DNA from 4 places in the Pantoea sp. X-Soil-ISGK-355 genome. Region 1 is predicted to be linked to each of the others. Evidence: predicted binding sites of a transcription regulator. Region 1 holds the regulator's gene; each other region holds the start of a gene.
What was found. Region 1 encodes Fur, which represses iron uptake genes when iron is present. Its sites were predicted from a motif close to ATAATAATGAGAACNACTATCAA; they were not measured.
Positions count from the first base shown of each region.

Region 2: a site for Fur is predicted at 2,107-2,129, ahead of fes (enterochelin esterase). Genes of this name have one in related genera too.
Region 3: a site for Fur is predicted at 2,729-2,751, ahead of exbB (tol-pal system-associated acyl-CoA thioesterase). Genes of this name have one in related genera too.
Region 4: a site for Fur is predicted at 2,192-2,214, ahead of fepD (Fe(3+)-siderophore ABC transporter permease). Genes of this name have one in related genera too.

Region 1 is NZ_AP035971.1:1,165,879-1,171,093, reverse strand. Features, by position in the region: gene ybfF (esterase) at 1-602, shown strand, start outside; gene ybfE (LexA regulated protein) at 771-1,046, shown strand; gene fldA (flavodoxin FldA) at 1,179-1,709, shown strand; gene fur (ferric iron uptake transcriptional regulator) at 2,057-2,500, shown strand; gene AC6I8J_RS05265 (hypothetical protein) at 2,566-2,961, opposite strand; gene glnS (glutamine--tRNA ligase) at 3,198-4,865, opposite strand; gene nagE (N-acetylglucosamine-specific PTS transporter subunit IIBC) at 5,018-5,215, opposite strand, start outside.
Region 2 is NZ_AP035971.1:487,895-493,109, reverse strand. Features, by position in the region: gene AC6I8J_RS02180 (TonB-dependent siderophore receptor) at 1-1,920, opposite strand, end outside; gene fes (enterochelin esterase) at 2,171-3,382, shown strand; gene AC6I8J_RS02170 (MbtH family protein) at 3,479-3,700, shown strand; gene AC6I8J_RS02165 (enterobactin synthase subunit F) at 3,693-5,215, shown strand, end outside.
Region 3 is NZ_AP035971.1:3,428,361-3,433,575, reverse strand. Features, by position in the region: gene AC6I8J_RS15720 (TRAP transporter large permease) at 1-944, opposite strand, end outside; gene AC6I8J_RS15715 (TRAP transporter small permease) at 959-1,465, opposite strand; gene AC6I8J_RS15710 (TRAP transporter substrate-binding protein) at 1,515-2,486, opposite strand; gene exbB (tol-pal system-associated acyl-CoA thioesterase) at 2,836-3,558, shown strand; gene exbD (TonB system transport protein ExbD) at 3,565-3,987, shown strand; gene AC6I8J_RS15695 (MFS transporter) at 4,224-5,215, shown strand, end outside.
Region 4 is NZ_AP035971.1:480,429-485,643, forward strand. Features, by position in the region: gene fepB (Fe2+-enterobactin ABC transporter substrate-binding protein) at 1-877, shown strand, start outside; gene entS (enterobactin transporter EntS) at 872-2,116, opposite strand; gene fepD (Fe(3+)-siderophore ABC transporter permease) at 2,264-3,253, shown strand; gene fepG (iron-enterobactin ABC transporter permease) at 3,250-4,230, shown strand; gene AC6I8J_RS02160 (ATP-binding cassette domain-containing protein) at 4,227-5,018, shown strand; gene AC6I8J_RS02165 (enterobactin synthase subunit F) at 5,060-5,215, opposite strand, start outside.

The DNA.
Region 1 (5,215 bases):
TCTCTCCACGATCTGACGAGATGAACTACGCTGTAATGGCGCAGGACATGGTCGATACGCTGGATGCGCACGGCATTGAACGCGTCGCGGTGATCGGTCACTCAATGGGCGGCAAGATCGCCATGACCATGAGCGCGCTGGTGCCGGACCGCATTGAGCGGCTGGTGATGATCGATATCGCCCCGGTCGACTACCAGACCCGCCGCCATGACGAGATCTTTGCCGGCATTCGAGCTGTAACCGACGCAGGCGTCTCGTCACGCAGTGAGGCGGCGAAGATTATGCGTACGCTTATCGATGAAGAAGGGGTGATTCAGTTCCTGCTGAAGTCATTTCAGGCGGGCGAGTGGCGCTTTAACGTCCCGGTGCTGTGGGATAACTACACCACGATCTCGGGCTGGCAGCCGGTTCCGGCCTGGGATCATCCGGCGCTGTTTATTCGCGGCGGCGACTCCAGCTATCTGGACAACCGCTACCGCGATGCGCTACTGCAGCAGTTCCCTGCCGCGCAGGCCCATGTCATTGGAGGCGCGGGACACTGGGTTCATGCAGAGAAACCCGATGCCGTTTTGCGCAGTGTCCGTCGCTTTTTTGCGCTTTAAAAGCAAATAGATGGCGGCAAAGGTTTAGGATTGGCGTCCGGAGTAAGCGTGAAGTATGATGGCGCGCTAAAATTTTGCCGCGCGTCCGTTTTGCTGCGGCAATGGCCAATAATTTATAATCTGCGCGGTGAGTGACTGGCGCCCGCCCCCATTCAGTTTTACTAAGCCATGGCAAAAGAACAGACTGACCGCACGACGCTCGATCTCTTTGCTGATGAGCGCCGCCCTGGTCGACCCAAAACCAGCCCGCTTTCGCGTGATGAACAGCTGCGCATTAACAAGCGCAATCAACTCAAACGTGACAAAGGACGCGGACTTCGTCGTGTCGAACTGAAAATGAACAGTGAAGCCGTCGATGCGCTCAACACGCTGGCAGAACAGCGCAATCTCAGCCGCAGCGAACTGATTGAACAGATGCTGCTGGCACAGCTCCAACTGGATTAATGCGGGCAAAACGCACGCAGGAGCAAATGTCGGGGCTTTAACCGTTCACCGGTTTTCTCTCGTCTGCTATTATTCGCTGAAATGTGCTGCGGCACACATCTCATTATCAGGATTTAAGAGGTTATTTTACTCATGGCACTCGTAGGCATCTTCTTTGGCAGCGATACCGGCAATACCGAAAACATTGCAAAAATGATCCAGAAACAGCTGGGTACAGACGTTGCAGAAGTGCATGACATCGCGAAAAGCACAAAAGAAGATCTGGAAGCGTTTGATATCCTGCTGCTGGGCATTCCGACCTGGTACTATGGTGAAGCGCAGTGCGACTGGGATGACTTTTTCCCGACGCTGGAAGAGATCGATTTCAACGGCAAGCTGGTTGCGCTGTTTGGCTGCGGCGATCAGGAAGATTACGCGGAGTACTTCTGTGATGCGATGGGCACGATCCGTGACATCATTGAGCCGCACGGTGCCGTAATAGTGGGCCACTGGCCAACTGAAGGCTATCACTTCGAAGCCTCAAAAGGGCTGGCCGATGATACCCACTTCCTGGGTCTGGCCATCGATGAAGATCGTCAGCCTGAACTGACCAACCAGCGCGTAGAGCAGTGGGTTAAGCAGATTTCTGATGAACTGCAGCTGAAAGATATCCTTGAAGCCTGATCCTGCCCGCCTCAATGTGAGCGCCAGCTCACATTGAGGCAATGGAAATTCCTATAGAAATAATAGCCACATTTTTTTAACTTTCTCCGTTTAATCTGTAGAATACCCGCATCGATCTTCCGCTTATTTTTTCAGGCGGTAAGACTAAGCGATGTACCAACAGACATCTGCCAGAATCCTCCCCGGCCCGGTGACCTATCCCCCACAGCCCGTGATGATTCAGGCACGCCCTCTGGTTTTCATTTCATCGCTTCAGTTCTATAATGAGACGCAAATGAGAATGAGCGCAGATCGACATTCAAGGCGATAAGCCACAAAAGTGAATATAGTGACAGGACAAAATCCGCATGACTGACAATAACACCGCATTAAAGAAGGCTGGCCTGAAAGTGACGCTGCCCAGACTGAAAATTCTGGAAGTGCTTCAGGAACCTGAGTGCCATCACGTCAGTGCGGAAGATTTGTACAAACGCCTGATCGACATCGGCGAAGAGATTGGCCTGGCTACCGTTTACCGTGTTCTGAACCAGTTCGATGACGCCGGTATCGTGACCCGTCACAACTTTGAAGGCGGTAAATCTGTCTTTGAACTGACGCAGCAGCATCACCACGATCATCTGATCTGCCTGGATTGCGGCAAGGTTATTGAGTTCAGCGATGAGTCGATCGAAACGCGTCAGCGTGAAATCGCCACCCGTCATGGCATCAAGCTGACCAACCACAGCCTCTATCTCTATGGACACTGTACGCTGGGTGATTGCCGGGAAGACGAAACCCTGCACGACCAGTAACGCGACCTGAAATAAAAAAACCGGTGAATTCACCGGTTTTTTTTCGTCTGTCTTCGGCTGTTGTATCAGGCGACCAGCGTCTCCTGCAGATAGCGCCAGCGTGGAATAGAGCTGCTGCAGTCCAGTATCGCCAGCGAGATACGGATCTGATTATTGCCATTCATCATCTGCATTTCGCGATACTGTACGGTGATCTCTTTTTCATGATGAGAGAGGATGACGTGTTCGCAGGTGACAATGCGCATCCCTTCGCGCTGTCCCTGCAGCTGCCGGAAAAGCGCCTCGACCTCGTTCAGATTGCACTCTCTGCCCTTTGGGGTGACCATGCGGAATTCAGGATGAAAATAGGACATCAGCAGCTCAAAACTGTCGTCAGATCCGGCAGGCTGGTTAAAAATACGTTCAATGAGCTGATGTAAAACGACCACACTGTTTCTGGCTTCCTGGGCGAGAACTGTCATTTTTTTTCCTTCTGTAACCCGCTTTGCAACCTTTGAGAGCGCATAGCCTACCTGAAAGCGGATAATTCACATCTGGAAATTGATTAATTTTTTTAAACTCAGATTTCTCTCACAATGCGGCATTTAATCGGTTGCGGTTAGATCAGAATAAATGTCGGCAATGAGTAAAATCAGGGCAACAAAAAAGGGCGATAAATCGCCCTTTTGTCATTTTATGAGGTCAGCCTCAAAAAAATTTATTCGCCAGTTTTCGCCCAGGTATCACGAAGACCGACAGTGCGGTTAAACACCAGTTGCGATGGCGTAGAGTAAACGCTGTCGGCGCAGAAATAACCTTCACGTTCAAACTGGAACGGAGTGGTCGGTTCCACATCGCGCAGGCTCGGTTCCACAAAGCCCTGTTTGATCGCCAGTGACTCAGGGTTGATCACCGCCAGGAAGTCCTCTGCCGCGCCCGGATTTGGCACACTGAACAGACGATCATACAGGCGGAACTCTGCTGGCTGCGCGTGATCCGCAGACACCCAGTGAATGACCCCTTTGACCTTACGGCCATCGGCAGGATCTTTGCTCAGCGTGTCTACGTCGCTGGTGCAGTAGATGCAGGTGATGTTGCCCGCTTCATCTTTAGCGACGCGCTCAGCACGAATCACATAGGCATTGCGCAGGCGGACTTCTTTGCCCAGCACCAGGCGCTTATATTGCTTGTTCGCCTCTTCGCGGAAATCGGCACGGTCAATCCAGATCTCGCGGCTGAACGGCACTTCACGCGTACCCATCTCCGGTTTACCCGGATGATTTGGCATGGTGATGATTTCGTTATGGCCTGCTGGCAGGTTTTCGATCACCACTTTCAGCGGATCCAGCACAGCCATAGCACGTGGCGCATTCTCATTCAGGTCATCACGGATACAGGACTCCAGCGAGGCCATCTCCACGATGTTATCCTGCTTGGTCACGCCGATACGACGGCAGAACTCGCGGATAGAGGCGGCGGTGTAACCACGACGACGCAGACCTGAAACGGTCAGCATGCGCGGATCGTCCCAGCCTTCAACGTGCTTCTCGGTCACCAGCTGAGTGAGTTTGCGTTTCGACATTACCGCATACTCCAGATTCAGGCGCGAGAACTCATACTGGCGCGGATGAACCGGAATGGTGATGTTATCCAGCACCCAGTCATAGAGACGGCGGTTATCCTGGAACTCCAGCGTACACAGCGAGTGCGTAATGCCTTCCAGCGCATCGGAGATGCAGTGGGTAAAGTCATACATCGGGTAGATGCACCACTTGTTGCCGGTCTGGTGGTGTTCCGCGAACTTGATGCGGTAAAGCACTGGATCACGCATCACGATAAAATTAGAGGCCATGTCGATTTTCGCGCGCAGACAGGCAGTGCCTTCGGCAAACTCACCGTTTCGCATCTTCTCAAACAGCGCCAGGTTCTCTTCCACGCTGCGATCGCGATAAGGGCTGTTTTTGCCCGGCTCTTTCAGGGTGCCGCGATATTCGCGAATCTGATCCGGACTCAGCTCATCAACGTAGGCGAGACCTTTAGAAATCAGCTCGATAGCATAGTCATAAAGCTGATCAAAATAGTTTGATGAGTAACAGACCTCACCGCTCCACTCAAAACCCAGCCACTGGACGTCACGCTTGATGGATTCAACAAATTCCATATCCTCTTTAACCGGATTGGTATCGTCGAAACGCAGGTTGCATTGCCCCTGATAATCCTGGGCGATGCCAAAATTCAGACAGATCGATTTCGCATGACCAATATGCAGATAACCATTGGGCTCTGGCGGGAAACGGGTATGCACGCTGCTGTGCTTACCGCTCGCCAAATCTTCGTCAATGATCTGACGAATAAAGTTAGTTGGGCGGGCTTCAGCCTCACTCATCTCAAAAATCCTCAATACGAATAACGGGTGATTTGTACCACGAAGTAACGGAGTATGATCCACAAAGCGTCTGAGGGAAACAACCGTTTGTTAAGCCTTTAAAACAAAAAAGGCAGGAATCGCTTCCTGCCTGTGGGGTTATGTTGCGGGGATTAGCCTTTCACTTCATACAGCGGAGTTTCACCTGCCACCACCTGACCGCGGGCCAGTAATGTCAGACCGGCAAAATCATCGCTGTTGCTGACCACGACCGGACTCACCATTGAGCGGGCATTGGCATTGAGGAATTCAAGGTCCATTTCCAGCACAGGCTGACCGGCGACCACCGTGGCCCCCTCTTCAGCCAGACG
Region 2 (5,215 bases), 680 kb from region 1:
CGAATTGAGCGTATATGCCGGTATAATTGACAGGCGATCGCCGGTCTCTTTATTTTTGCTCTGCAGCATATACGTGAAGTTGTTGTTCCACGTCAGGCTGTCGGAGAACGGGACGTTAACCGTACCTTCGAGCCCCTCAACCACCGCTTTGGGCACATTTTCCCATTTATAGATGTCGGTTTTGCCGTTAGACGCCGTGCCGGTGGGAGCCGTGCCTGCCTCAATCTTGTTCCGGTAGTCGTTGCGGAACCAGGTCAGACCCGCCTGATAGCCGTCGCGCTTCCATTCCAGTCCAATCTCTTTATTGATGCTGTTTTCCGCTTTCAGGTCATCATTACCCATCAGATAACAGGCACCGGCACTGGCCGCGCAGCCCTGGCCATTGCTGTAAAGCAGATAGTTCGGGTTAGTCTGGTAGAGGCTCGGCGCTTTATAAGCGCGCGCAATGCCCATTTTCAGAGTGAACTCATCGCCTAATCCCTGTGAGAGGTTGAGCGACGGGCTCCAGTTATCGCCGACAATCGAATGGTGATCGAAGCGCAGGCCGGGCGTCAGCATGGTGCTGTCAGTCAGCTCAATATTGTCTTCCGCAAACAGTGAGAAGATCTCCGCCTGCGAATAGGGAGAGCGTCCGGTGGTGGCGATACCCGGAATCGAACCGTAGCTGGCGGCCTGCGTCGTCGAGGAAGGATCCTTCATCCGCTGCTGATTCCATTCCGTGCCAAAAGTTGCAGTCTGATTCACCAGCCACTCAAAGGGCACGCTGATCTCGCTGTGCAGCAACACATCATCCAGCTGGATAGTGTTGAAATTGCTGTTGGAAAAGATCCCTTCAGTGCCGCCCGCCAGCCCTTCATTCAGACGCGAGTTGCGGGTGTTTTCATACTGCGCATAGGTGTTGGTGCTGATGCCATTATCCCAGGCGCCGGTCCACTTAACTGAAAAGTTCTGCCGATAGAGCCGGTTGGTTTCGTCACCATATTTGCTTTTCACAAGCGCGTTGGTATTGGTGTTCTGGGTGTCGCCAGCATAGAGGTTGCCCTGACGGCTGTAACCGGCCCCCACTTCCAGCGCCTGCATTGGTGCAAACGCCCAGCGCAGCAGGCCATGAATATCTTTATTGACTGAACCTTCGCGGCCCGCCGGGTAGGATCCCGCGTAACTGCCGGTGCGGTCTGCGGCGTGCCCTTCATTGATATCGTAAGCATCAGCCTGCGTTTTTGCCAGACCGCCATAGAGCCGGAAACTGACATCATCGCCCAGCGGTCCTTCAAGACTGAAGTTAGTACGCCGCGTCGCGCCCTCCTCCTTGTGTTGCGGCACGTTGTAATAGGCGCTCCACGAGCCGTGCCACTGATTATCCATCTCTTTCCTGGTGATGATATTAACCACACCACCCGCCGCACCATTGCCGTAGCGGGCCGCTGCCGGACCCCGGATGACGTCAATGCGGTCAATGATCTCTGGCGGTACCCAGTTCGTGTCGCCGCGTGTGTCGCGCTCGCCACGCCAGCCAAGCCGCACCGCATTGCGGCTGGTCACCGGCAGGCCATCGATCAGGATCAGGGTATTTTCCGGCCCCATACCACGGATATCGATCTGACGGTTATTACCGCGCTGGCCGCTGGTGGAGTTACCGGTCAGATTGACACCGGGCATGGTGCGGATGATTTCGGCGACGTCGCGCGCAGGCGGATGTTTTTTGATTTCGTCGGCGGTAATCGTTGACACGCCAGGGGCCTGCAGCGTCTGCTCAGCGGCGGTGACCGTCATGGTGTCGTCGTGGAGGGTATCGGAGGTGCTGCTGTCGATAGCGGGTTCGCGGGTGGCTTCAGCAGCCACGGCACCGGCAGAAATGAGAGAGGCCGTGAGACCCAGTTCAATCATAATGGCTAACGAAAGCCGGGATATCTTTTTCATTTTTCTGTTCCTGGAGTGCCAGCGAGCATGCCACTGCCGGCGTACCGGTAAAAAGGTCATAACCTTGCCTGCAACGCATTAACCTTCCCGTCACACCGGCTTCAGAACCGCGTTGCGTCCGTCTGAAATCCGATGCGGCAGAGAGAATGCGCGCGCTCCCTGTCGAGCGGAAACACCCTATTGCAAATGCAAATAATTATCAATACTATTATCTGTAACATGCATGACTCTAAGCAAGTGTGATTGAATCATGGCGCGAATAGCGTGGTTAAACGAAGAGACCGGCAGCGAACGCTGGTGGCAGCAGCTGCAGCAACAGGGCATTCCCCTGATTGAACCCGCTGAAAAGGGGACCTGTCAGGTCACTTTTTTCTGGCGTGATCCGCAGGGTGACCCGCTGCACTCTGATACCCGGCGCGTCTGGATCAACATTACCGGTGTGACCGATCATCATCACACAGCCTCACCTTCCTCCTTAACACCTGTTCCTGATACCGATGTCTGGTGGTGGCAAACCACCCTGCCCGCTGACTGGCGCGGCAGCTACTGCCTGATCCCTGACAACCAGACAGAGACGTTTGCCGGACAGGCTGATATGCAGGCGCTGCGCCAGTGGTGGAGTCAGAAATTCCGGCAGGCACAAAGCGACCCGCTGAATCCTTTGCGTAGCTGGGCAGGTGGACGCGGAATGAGGGTCTCGCCGCTGCACCTGCCACGCGCGCCGGATCAACAGGTGTGGCGTGCGGTTGATGAGGGCCGTGCCGCCGATATTCCGCTGCAACACTATTTGTGGCGCAGCGAACGGCTGGGAAACCAGCGTCAGATCTGGATCGCTGTCACCGGAGACGCCAGTGCAGGCGATCGTCCGCTGGCACTGCTGCTGGATGGTCAGTTCTGGGCGCACAGCATGCCGGTTGCCGGTCCGCTTCAGCAACTCACTGAGGCAGGCGAGCTGCCTCCTGCGGTCTATGTCATGATCGACATCATCGACCGCGAACACCGCACGCGTGAACTGACCTGTAACCCTGACTTCTGGCTGGCGATTCAGCACGAGCTGTTACCACAAATTCAGCAGTGGGCACCGTTTCGGGCCGACAGCACGCTGGTGGCCGGACAGAGTTTTGGCGGCCTTTCTGCCGCTTACGCCACCCTGAACTGGCCGGAAACTTTTGCGGGTGCCGTCAGTCTTTCCGGTTCGTTCTGGTGGCCCGCGCGCGGTGACCCGAATGGCTGGCTGCCGCAGCAGTTACAGCAGGGTTTGCTGCAGGCGCCCTCCCGGCGCTTTTATCTGGAGGCGGGGCGGCGCGAACGCCTGATTCTGGCAGCAAACGAACAGTTTCAGCGCGATCTGACTGTGGCAGGACATCAGGTCAGCTATCACCCGATTGAAGGCGGTCACGATGCGCTGTGCTGGCGCGGCGGACTGCTGGCAGGCCTCAACGCTATGTGGCAATCGTCATAACCCGCTGATATCCCGCCGTCTGTGCGCCATTAAAAGAAAAAGGATACCCAGGAGATCGGCGTTTATACGCCCGACGACTTCGGACAGGAGACCAACATGCAACAACTCAATCCTTTCGACGATCCCCAGCAGGATTGTCAGGTACTGAAAAATGCTCAGCAGCAGTACAGCTTATGGCCCGCCTTTTGTGCGGTTCCGCCAGGATGGCAGCCTGTTTATGGGCCCGAACCACAGGCCCGTTGCCTGAGCTGGCTGAATGAAAACTGGCACGATATCCGTCCGGTTATGACGCAGGACAGTGGGAGCCGCAATGTCTGAGACCACTCTGAACCCGCTGACAGAGCAAAAAACGTTGCCGCTGGTGGCCGCTCAGCCCGGAATCTGGATCGCTGACCAGCTATCGCCCTATTCCAATGCTTACGCCGTGGCGCATTTTGTCGAACTGCACGGTGTGCTGAACAGCGCGCTGCTGTCACGGGCCATAATTGCTGGCATGCAGGAAGCGGACACACTGAATATGGCCTTTGGCGAGCTGGAGGGTGAACCGCTACAGTGGCCTGCCCCCCAGGATTTCCGCGAGCCTGAGGTGATCGATCTGCGCGATGCCGCCGATCCTGAGGCATCAGCACGTGCGCTGATGCAGCAGGATATGTCCGGTGACCTGCGGATACTGAGCGGTGCGCCGCTCTATCATCACAGCCTGCTTCGGCTGGGCGAGGATCACTGGTACTGGTATCAGCGCTACCATCATCTGGTGGTCGATGGTTTTAGTTTCACCGCCCTGACCCGCCGCATCGCCCATCTCTACAGCGCCTGGCAGCACGGCGACACGCCGGAGCCGAGCCCCTTTGTCCCGTTCAGCGAGGTCGTCGACGAGTATCAGCGCTATCACAACTCTTTGGCCTGGCAGCGCGATCGCCAGTTCTGGCTGGAGAAAGGCGCGCAGTTACCTGCGCCCGCCTCGTTGTCCGCTCTGCCGCTGGCCGGTCAGAGCGCCAGTACCGACCTGCTACGCCATACGTTTGCCGTGGATCGCAACACTTTTCAGGCTTTGCTGACGCACACCGGGCAGCACAACCTCAGTGCTGCGGACACCGCCTTTGCGCTGGTGGCGTTATGGCTGGCGCGCCTCACCGGTCAGCATGCGTTCGCCGCCGGTTTCATCTTTATGCGCCGCATCGGCTCGGCCGCGCTCTGCGCCACCGGTCCGGTGATCAACGTTTTGCCTATGGCAATCCATTACGACCCGGCACAGCCGCTGACGGCACTGGCCGGGCGTCTGGCGGGCGAAGTCAGAAAAATGCGCCGTCATCAGCGTTACGACGCTGAGCAGGTGCAGCGCGATCTGGGCCGGTTTGGTGACAGTGCTCCGCTCTATGGGCCGGTGATTAACCTGAAGATATTCGACTATCAGCTCGATTTCGCCGGCATTGAAGGCATCACTCATCAGCTGGCGTCAGGCCCGGTTCGCGATCTGGAGATTGCTATCTACCTCAGCGAACAGGGCGACCTCACGCTGGAACTACTGGCTAATGCAGAGCGCTATAGTGAAACCGCGCTGAAGCAACATGCCAGTCGCTTTGGTCTGCTGCTTGAGCAGCTTGCCGTCCGGCCAGCGTGCGCCTGTGGCGAGCTGGATATGCTGATGCCGGAAGAACATCAACAGCTGGCAGCGGTCAATCAGACGGCTGTGATGCTGCCTGCAGAGACGCTAAGCAGCCTGCTGCTGCTGCAGGCGCAGCGTACGCCGCACGCTATGGCGCTGGCGGATGAGGCGCATCAGCTTAATTATCAGCAGATGCAACAGCAGGTCGCCGCGCTGGGACAACAGCT
Region 3 (5,215 bases), 2.3 Mb from region 1:
ACATATTTGTTATCGGAGAGGCTGGTGAACGCCTCAGTAATAATGGTCGGCAGCTGCATAAAGGTCATCACTGCGCCGAACCCGGCTGCGAAAGCGATCAGTACCATCACGATGGTGACGGTTTTAATGGTGCGGAACAGCAGGATATGCAGCTGGCTCCATTTAAAGTCGCGATAGATGAACATGGTGACAAAGAAGGCCCAGATACAGGCAATCGCAGCGGATTCCGAGGCGGTAAAGATGCCGGAGAGGATCCCCCCCATGATGATAACGACCGTAAACAGACCCCAGAACGCGTCGAAGAAAATCTTCAGCGCCTGACGAAACGGAATACGCTCGCCTTTGGGATAGCCGCGTTTATGGGCAAAGCCCAGACACATCACCATCAGGCATCCGCCGAGCAGCAGGCCAGGGAAGATCCCGGCAACAAACAGCGAGGAGATGGTGACCATGCCGCCGGTCGCCAGCGAGTAGATGACTGAGTTGTGGCTGGGGGGCGTCAGCACCGCCTGTACCGAACCGCTGGCGGTCACCGCCGCGGCGAAGTCACGCGGATAGCCTTTCTCCTCCATCTGCGGGATCATTACCGAACCAATGGAGGCGGTATCCGCCACCGACGAACCGGAGATAGCGCCAAAGAACGTTGAAGCGACGATATTAACCAGCGACAGCCCGCCGCGAATAAAGCCGACAAAGATATAGGCGAAGTTGACCAGCCGGCGGGCGATGCCGCCCTCGGCCATAATCGCGCCCGCGAGGATAAAGAACGGAATGGTCAGCAGGGAAAATTTGTTAATCCCGTTGGTCACCTGAATCACCACCGCCTCCAGCGGCAGGTCGATCCACCAGGCCCCGATAAAGGCGCTCAGTCCCACCGCAAAGGCGACCGGAAAGCCCACCATCAGCAACACCAGCAAACTGCCTATCAAGATCAATGCATCCATTTTTCTGCTCCGCGTTAGTGGGTGCCGCCCAGCGTGACAATCGGCCGCTGGCTCTGATCGCCGCTCAGCAGGCGCTCAACAACAAACAGCAGGGTGAAGATCGCGCCAATCGGGATTGGCAGATACATCTCGCCATAGGTCACCGCTGGAAGTGACGCGAGGGTCTGAACCCACATCGCTTCGCACAGGCTGTAACTGGCCTGGAAGATCACCAGGCAGGTGATAATCATCAGCAGATCGCTGACGCGCAGCATGAGGCGCTGCCGGGCAGGCGACAGGCGGTCAGTGACCATCGATACACAGATATGGGTTCCGGCGCGCAGACCCACCGGCGCGCCGATAAAGGTAAAAATAATCATGCAGATAATGGCAACCGGCTCCGGCCAGGAGAGCGCGCCGTTCATCACGTAACGGGCGAAGATCCCAATCGGGATGACCGTTACCATGATCAACAGTGCCACGGCGGCCACCAGCATGCAGAGCAGATAAAGCCCATCCATCAGACGCGTATAAGCAGACATAATTGATACCTGATTAAGCACGCCACACGGCAGTGTGGCGCGGGAAGGGTTATTTCACCTCAGCAATCCGGGTCATCAGATCCTGATATTTGCCGCCAAACTGATCGCGTACTGGCTGAGTCGCTTTGACGAAATAGTCACGGTCAGTCTGCTGGAAGGTGACGCCGCCCGCCTTCATTTTGGCGATCGACTCTTCGGTATAGGTCGCCCAGAGCTGACGCTCCTCATCCTGTGCTTCTTTGCCGAGCTTTTTCAGCAGTGCCTGATCTTCGGGTTTCAGGCGATCCCAGGCGCGTTTTGAAAACAGGATCATCTCTGGCTGGATAAAGTGGCCGCTGAGGGTGTAATACTTCGCAACCGGCATGTAGTTATGAGCGACAAAGGTCGGTGGGTTGTTCTCGGTGCCATCGACCACGCCAGTCTGCATCGCACTGAACACTTCACTGACGCCCATCGCCACCGGATTCGCGCCCATCGCTTTCAGCGTCGCCAGCGAGATGGCGCTATTCTGCACCCGGATCTTCATGCCCTTAAGATCCTCCGGCTTCGCCAGCGGCTTCTTAGTGATCATGTTGCGCTCACCGGCATCGGTCCAGCCCAGGAACACCATGCGGGCGTTGGGATCGTTGTCGAACTTGTCGGCGATCTCGCGGCCTATCTCGCCATCCAGCACTTTGTGCATGTGATCAACGTCGCGGAAAACGTAGGGCAGGGTCAGCACGCTGGTTTCCGGGGCAATCGAGGTGACCGGCGCCAGCGAGACGCGGATCATATCGATGGCACCCAGCTGCACCTGTTGCAGCGTCTGATCTTCATCGCCCAGTACGCCACCGGCGTAGAGCTTCATCTCCAGCCGTCCATCGGTGGCCTGTTTCAGTTTGTCGCCCATGTGTTGCAGGGCGACCACGGTGGGATAACCGGCAGGCTGTACTTCAGCCACTTTAATCACCTGTGCCGTGGCGGTGGCGCTCGCTATCATCGCCGCCAGGGCACTGGCTACGCATGTTTTCATCATTCTCATTATATTGTCTCCCGCAGAGGTAAGACGGCCTGCAGTCTGGGCTAACTGCAGAGGGCCGTGAGGAGCCAGCATAGTGAAAACGCGTCTGAGTAAAATGTAGCAATGCTGATTGAATGAATTCCGTCACATTTTGAAACGTTGTTTTAATAAATTTTCATGCAGCTTCACATTTTCGAAACATCCTCACAAGCCGTGCCTGAACCCGCTCAACAACAGGTCAATAGCGCAGATCAGCTTTGTAAATACTAATGAGAACTACTATCAATTCGCCACCATTTTGCTATTATTTGCGCTTGTTTCGCATCCCTGAATCAGAAGTTGGAGAAGCAGCGTGGTAGCCAGTGATTTGATGCAAACGGACCTCTCCGTTTGGGGCATGTATCAACATGCCGATATCGTGGTAAAGGTGGTCATGATTGGCCTGTTATTGGCCTCAGTGGTGACCTGGGCGATCTTCTTCGGCAAATATGCCGAACTTAGCGCGGCTAAGCGTCGCCTTAAGCGTGAGCAACTGGCACTGGGCGAAGCCCGCAATCTGAATGACGCCGCCCGCATTGCCCAGTCGTTTACCGGGCACAGCCACAGTGTGGTGCTGCTGAACGATGCGCAAAATGAACTTGAATTGTCGGCGGGTGTGGAAGATACCAACGGCATTAAAGATCGCACCAGTTTCCGTCTTGAGCGCCGTGTCGCCACCTTCAGCCGCCATGCAGGACGGGGCAATGGCTTCCTGGCGACTATCGGGTCTGTCGCACCCTTTATCGGCCTGTTTGGCACCGTCTGGGGCATCATGAACAGCTTTATCGGCATCGCGAAAACCCAGACCACTAACCTTGCGGTGGTGGCACCGGGTATTGCCGAAGCGCTGCTGGCGACTGCGATTGGCCTGGTCGCTGCGATCCCGGCCGTCGTCATCTATAACGTTTTTGCCCGCATGATCGCCAACTACAAAGCCTCGCTGGGGGATGTCGCTGCTCAGGTGATGCTGCTGCAGAGTCGTGATATCGACCTGGGCACCGTTGCCAAAGAAGTTCCGCGTCCTGCGACCGCCCAGAAACTGCGCTTAGGGTAAGTTGTTATGGCCATGCGATTAAACGACGATCTGGAAACCGATGGTGAAATGCATGAGATCAACGTGACGCCGTTTATCGACGTCATGCTGGTGCTGTTGATCATCTTTATGGTGGCCGCGCCACTGGCCACGGTCGATGTGCGCGTTAATCTGCCCGCGTCCACCAGCGCGCCGCAACCGCGGCCGGAAAAGCCGGTCTATCTGTCGATTAAAGCGGATAAGCAGCTTTACGTGGGTAACGATCAGGTCACGCCGGATTCGCTGGTTAACGTGCTGACCAGCCAGACGCAGGGCAACAAAGAGACCACCATTTTCTTCCAGGCAGACAAGTCGGTAGATTATGAAACGCTGATGAGCGTGATGGATAAGCTGCGCACGGCGGGCTACCTGAAAATTGGTCTGATGGGCATGGAAACTGTGAAGAAATAGCGGGTTATCCGGCACAATGAAAAGGCGACTGTTAAGGTCGCCTTTTTTTATGGCGGCGCTTCAGCCAGATAAAATCAGGCAGATCGGCGACCAGGCGGATCATTTATGCTGCCTGATTTGAATTGTTAATTGGTTGTTACTCATGTACACAGAATTGTAAAGTGCAATGGTGAGCCAGGTCACATTAATCTCGCCTTAGTCAGGCTAAAACGGCTAAAAAACAACAGGAAGCCGTTATGAGTCACACCCCGTCTTTACAAAAGCCGCCGAAAAGTGCGGCCCGAACCATCTTTAACGTCACCAGTGGTAACTTTCTGGAGATGTACGATTTTATGGTGTTTGGCTATTACGCCACCGCCATTGCCAAAACTTTCTTTCCCGGTGATGACCCGTTTGCTTCCCTGATGCTCACCCTGATGACCTTTGGTGCCGGTTTCCTGATGCGCCCGCTGGGGGCAATCATTCTGGGTGCCTACATCGACCATCACGGTCGTCGTAAAGGCTTGTTGCTGACGCTGGGCCTGATGGCGATGGGTACCCTGACCATTGCGCTGGTGCCAGGCTACGCCACGCTGGGCGCGGCGGCACCGATTCTGATCCTGCTGGGACGCCTGTTGCAGGGCTTCTCGGCAGGCGTCGAGCTGGGTGGCGTGTCGGTCTATCTGGCGGAAGTCGCGCCGAAAGGTCGTAAAGGCTTTTTCGTCAGCTGGCAGTCGGGCAGTCAGCAGATTGCGGTTATTTTTGCCGCGCTGCTGGGCCTGATGCTGAATCATCTGCTGGCGAAAGAGGCGGTGACGGAGTGGGGCTGGCGTATCCCGTTTGTGGTCGGCTGTCTGATTGTGCCATTCCTGTTCTACATCCGCCGGATGCTGGAGGAGACCGAAGCGTTCAGCAAACGTAAACATCACCCGAGCATGACGGAAATCATGCGCTCAGTTGCCAGTAACTGGGCGCTGGTGCTGGCGGGCATGCTGATGGTGGTCACCACCACGGTAATGTTCTACATGATCACTGCCTTTACCCCGACCTTTGGTAAAACCGTGCTGATGATGAGCGACAAACAGGCGTTTCTGGTCACCCTCTGCGTCGGTGTTTCAAACCTCTTCTGGCTACCGCTGATGGGCGCGCTGTCGGATCGCGTCGGTCGTCGCCCGCTGCTGATCATCTTTACCCTGCTGATGATTGTGACTACCTGGCCGGTACTGCATTGGCTGGTGGGATCGGCCAG
Region 4 (5,215 bases), 690 kb from region 1:
GCGCACCTTCGCGGGGGCAAAAGGTCAGGTCACCCTGGCTCAGGCACCGACTCGCATTGTCTCGACCAGTGTCACCCTGACCGGATCGCTGCTGGCGATTGATGCGCCGGTAGTTGCCAGTGGCGCAACCGCACCCGGCAGCCGGCTGGCTGATGAGCAGGGATTCTTCCGGCAGTGGGGGCGTGTGGCGAAACAGCGTGGCGTAAAGCGGCTCTATATTGGTGAACCCAATGCGGAAGCGATCGCTGCGGAAGCGCCAGACCTGATTGTGGTCAGCGCCACCGGTAATGATTCAGCGATCAAACTGGCCGATCAGCTCTCGGCGATTGCACCGGTACTGGTCGTTAACTATGACGATAAAAGCTGGCAGCAGCTGGTGACGCTGCTGGGTGAGGCGACCGGGCATGAGGCGGATGCCGCTGCCCGGATAAGCGAGTTCGACGCGCGTGAAAAGGCGCTGAAGGCAAAGCTGACCCTGCCTCCGCAGCCGGTTTCTGCAATGGTGTGGAACGGAGATGGCCGGGCTGTGAATCTCTGGACGGAGGCATCGGCACAGGGGAAGTTACTGCAGGCGCTGGGCTTCACGCTGGCAACGCCACCGGCGACGCTTCAGTCCGCTCACAGCATGGGACAGCGTAAAGATATTCTTCAGCTGTCAGGCGAAAATCTGGCGGAAGGCCTGAATGGGCAGACTTATCTGCTGTTTGCCGCCGAAGATAACACGGCTGCGCAGGTAATGAGCAATGCTTTTCTGGCGCAGACCCCAGCGGTGCGCGCTAAAGCGGTCTATGCGCTGGGGCTGGATAGCTTTCGTCTCGACTACTACAGCGCCAGTCATTTACTGACGCGGCTGGAAGCGCTGTTCGTGAAATCATGATGTGGCTTCGGCGGGGGCAGGCCGTTGATAGCGTCGCAGGCGGCCCATCAGCAGCCACATGATGAGACCCAGCACGGTGGCTGCCAGGCCAGAGAGGGCGGCTGCCTGCTGCGGCAACAGCAGTGAACCCATCGCGCCAATGATTGCTGCACCTATCGCATCGCCGGTGACATTCTGCGCTGTCCAGAGGCTGTTGATCCTGCCAAGCAGTGCATCGGGCGTCAGCGTCTGAATCATCGCGTACTGCACCAGGCTGCTGATGGCACTGAAATAACCAAAGGCCACGAGGCAGATCAGACTCATGCTGAACCACGGCATCAGGCTGAACAGAGCCAGTGCGACGAATGCCGCGATGGCACTGACCAGAATCAGGCGGCCCGGCTGTGGCGACTGCGCCAGCCGTCCGCTGGTCAGCGCGCCTGTCGCAGCACCCAACGGCACGGCGGCGTACATCAGCCCCAGCTCCGTCAGACCGACCTGCCAGTGGGGTGCCAGCGCCGGATAGAGCACGCGCACCGCGCTGGCTAACGTTACCAGCGCGCCAGTCAGCGCGGCCATACCTACAATCGGCGTATCGAACAGAAATCGGACGCCGCTGCTTAGCGCCATTAAGGGATGTTCACGCGGCTGCGGCGGTGGCGCAAGCGGTGGCAACCGCAACAGGGTTAATACCGTCAGCAGCGTGCCGAACGCGGCCAGCCCGTAGTTCCACGCCACACCGCCCTGAGCAATCACCATACCCGCAATGGCGGGTGACAGAATCGCGCCAAAGCGTACCGTCAGCATAGTGATGGCACCCGCCTTCATCAGATTCTCACGCCCGACCAGCGCCGGGGTGGCCGCTAGCAGCGCCGTGACGCCTATCGCGCCGAAAAAGCCATCCCAGAGTCCCAGCACGAAGACGGCGATGACCGACGGTGAAGGGAGCAGGGCATTAATGCACAACGCGGCAAAACCCAGGCCACAGGTGGATCGGGCAAACAGGATCAGGCGACGGCGCTCATAGCGATCGGCCAGCACGCCGCCGGTCAGCAGGCCGATAAACATACCGGCTCCGGCCAGCGTCACCGCCAGCCCTACCTGTAGCGGCGATTGCGTCAGCTGCTGAATCTGAACCGGGACCGCCACCGCCAGCATGCCGAGAGCGATAATCGAGATAAAGCGGGCGATAAACAGGGCGCGAAAGGCGGGATGGGTTCTCAGCAGAGTGAGATCGATAAAGTGGGAGGGTTTGTTCATAGCGTCGCTTTTTTTGACCCATTTTCCTCATTATTGAATCTGAGAGTCATGATAACATACAAAAAACAGTTAATAACGATAACAAGTATCATTATCATAAACACTCTCAATTGCGAGCTATGTTGAATCCGTGAAGGTTTAAACGTTATGCGCCAACTCCGTGCAATAGCCGGTTCAGGACTAGTGCTATTGTTGCTTATCGCGCTCAGCCTGATGCTGGGTGCCAGACCTGTCCCCTTTCATGATGTTACACATGCCCTGTTTTCCGACTGTAGCCGCGTCGATTGCGTGATCGTGCGCGATGCCCGGTTGCCGCGAACCCTGGCGGGACTGCTGGCCGGGATTAGTTTAGGTCTGGCGGGCGCACTGATGCAGAGCCTGACGCGCAATCCACTGGCCGACCCAGGCATTCTTGGTGTGAATGCCGGAGCGGGTTTTGCGGTGGTGCTCGGCATCGCGCTCTCTGGCGCAGATTCACCCGCAGAATGGCTGGGTTTTGCTTTTACGGGTGCACTGCTGGCGTCACTGCTGGTGGCCCTGACGGGGGCGATCGGCGGCGGCCGCGTGAATCCACTGCGTCTGACGCTGGCAGGCGTGGCGCTGGGTGCGGTGCTGGAGGGCTTAACGTCTGGCCTGTCGCTGCTTAATCCCGATATTTACGATCATCTGCGTTTCTGGCACAGCGGCTCGCTGGATATCCGTAATTTCGCCATTCTGCGCACTGTCTTTCCGGCAGTCGTAGCCGGAAGCATGCTGGCGCTGCTGCTGGCACGTTCGCTTAACAGCCTGAGTATGGGCGGGGATATGGCAACCGCGCTGGGCACCCGTGTGATGCGTACTCAACTGGTGGGATTGCTGGCGATTGCACTGCTGAGCGGTGCGGCGACGGCGGCAGTCGGACCCATCGCCTTTGTCGGGTTAATGACACCGCATCTGGCCCGCTGGCTGCTGGGCAACGATCATCGCTGGATGCTGCCGGGAACCCTGGTGATCACGCCCTGTCTGCTGCTGGCCGCCGATATTCTTGGACGGCTGCTGATACCGGGTGAACTACGCGTGTCAATTGTCACGGCCATTCTCGGTGCGCCGATGCTGATTGTGCTGGTGCGCCGTAAGCTGGGAAAAGGGCAGATATGACACGGATGATGATCAATGCGTTACTGCTGTTGATGGCCTGCGGGGTGCTGGCTTTTCTGGGCATCACGCGCGGCACCTTACCGATCTCAGCCAGCCAGTTATGGGCACTTTTCAACGGCGAGGCGGCGCGCAATGTTCAGCTGATTGTGCTGGAGTGGCGTCTGCCGCGCGTCATGATGGCGCTGCTGATTGGTGCGGCGCTGGGCGTCAGCGGGGCGATTTTTCAGTCGCTGTTGCGCAACCCGCTGGGCAGTCCCGATATTCTGGGTTTTAACACCGGCGCTTACAGCGGTGTGCTGGTGGCGCTGGTGCTGTTCCAGCAAAACATGGAAGGGATGACGCTGGCGGCGCTGGCAGGCGGGCTGCTCACTGCAGGTGTGGTCTGGCTGTTCAGCTGGCGCAACGGCGTGGAGACTTTCCGGCTGATTATTGTCGGCATCAGCGTGCGGGCACTGCTGATGGCGCTGAACAGCTGGCTAATTATCAGTGCTTCACTGGAGGCGGCACTGAGCGCCGGGCTCTGGAGCGCCGGTTCACTTAACGGTATTACCTGGGCGAAAACCACGCCGGTGATCATCGTGCTGCTGCTGGCGCTGCTGGCAACAGGCATGCTGGCCCGCCGCATGCGACTGCTGGAGATGGGTGACGACACGGCCTGCGCGCTGGGCGTTCCGGTTGAGCGCAGCCGCGTCATGCTGATGCTGACAGGCGTTATCCTCACCGCCGCCTCGACGGCGCTGGTCGGTCCGATCGCCTTTATTGCGTTGCTGGCACCGCAGATTGCGCGGCGGCTCAGTGGTGGCACCAAAGGCGCGCTGCCGCTGGCGGCCTTGTGTGGCGCGCTGCTGTTAATCGCCGCGGATTACGCCGCGCAGCACTTTTTCCTGCCTTATCAGCTGCCGGTTGGCGTAATCACGGTCAGCCTGGGCGGGCTCTATCTGATTGCGCTACTGGTGCGGGAGGCACGACGCCAATGAAAGTGACAACACGTTTGCGGGGCGACGCGCTGACGCTGGGCTATGACAAAAAAATCGTGGCGGAGAATCTCTCTGTGGCGATCCCTGACGGTGAGCTGACCGTGATCATTGGTCCCAACGCCTGCGGAAAATCGACGCTGCTGCGTACCTTAAGTCGCCTGGCCTCGCCGCTGCAGGGTGAGGTGCTGCTGGATGGCAATACCATTGCTCACTACGCGACCAAAGAGGTGGCACGCCGGCTAGGGCTGCTGCCGCAAAGCTCGAATGCGCCTGCGGGTATCAGCGTCAGCGAACTGGTGGCGCGCGGGCGTTATCCGCACCAGTCGTTGTTTGGGCGCTGGCGACAGGAAGATGAGGCTGCGGTGCAGCAGGCCATGCAGGCCACCGGCGTGGCCGATTTAGCGCAGCAGCAGGTTGATACGCTCTCTGGCGGTCAGCGGCAGCGGGTGTGGATTGCGATGGTGCTGGCTCAGCAGACACCGCTATTGCTGCTGGATGAACCGACCACCTGGCTGGATATTGCCCATCAGATTGAACTGCTGGAATTAATGCAGGATCTCAATCAGCAGCATGGCCGAACGCTGGTGGTGGTGCTGCACGATCTTAATCAGGCGTGCCGCTACGCCAGCCACCTGATAGCGATGCGCGACGGGAAAATCGTTGCCGAAGGAAAACCGGCGGAGATTGTAACGCCGGAACTGATAGACGCGATCTACGGCCTGCGCTGCATCATCATTAACGATCCGGTGGCCGGTACGCCGATGATTGTACCGCTGGGCAGAGGCTGACCCGCGCCTTCTCCGGTGAAAAAAGCGCAGGTCAGGATGACTCAGGAAATCAGCGTTGCCAGACACTGCTGCAGTCGTGGGCCGATCTGCTCGAACATGCGCGGTGAGATGATCTCGACGTGCGCACAGTCCAGCGGCCAGATAGTCAGTCCGCCAACCCAGGGCGCCCAGGCGCGGCGTGCATCCTGACCGGGCAA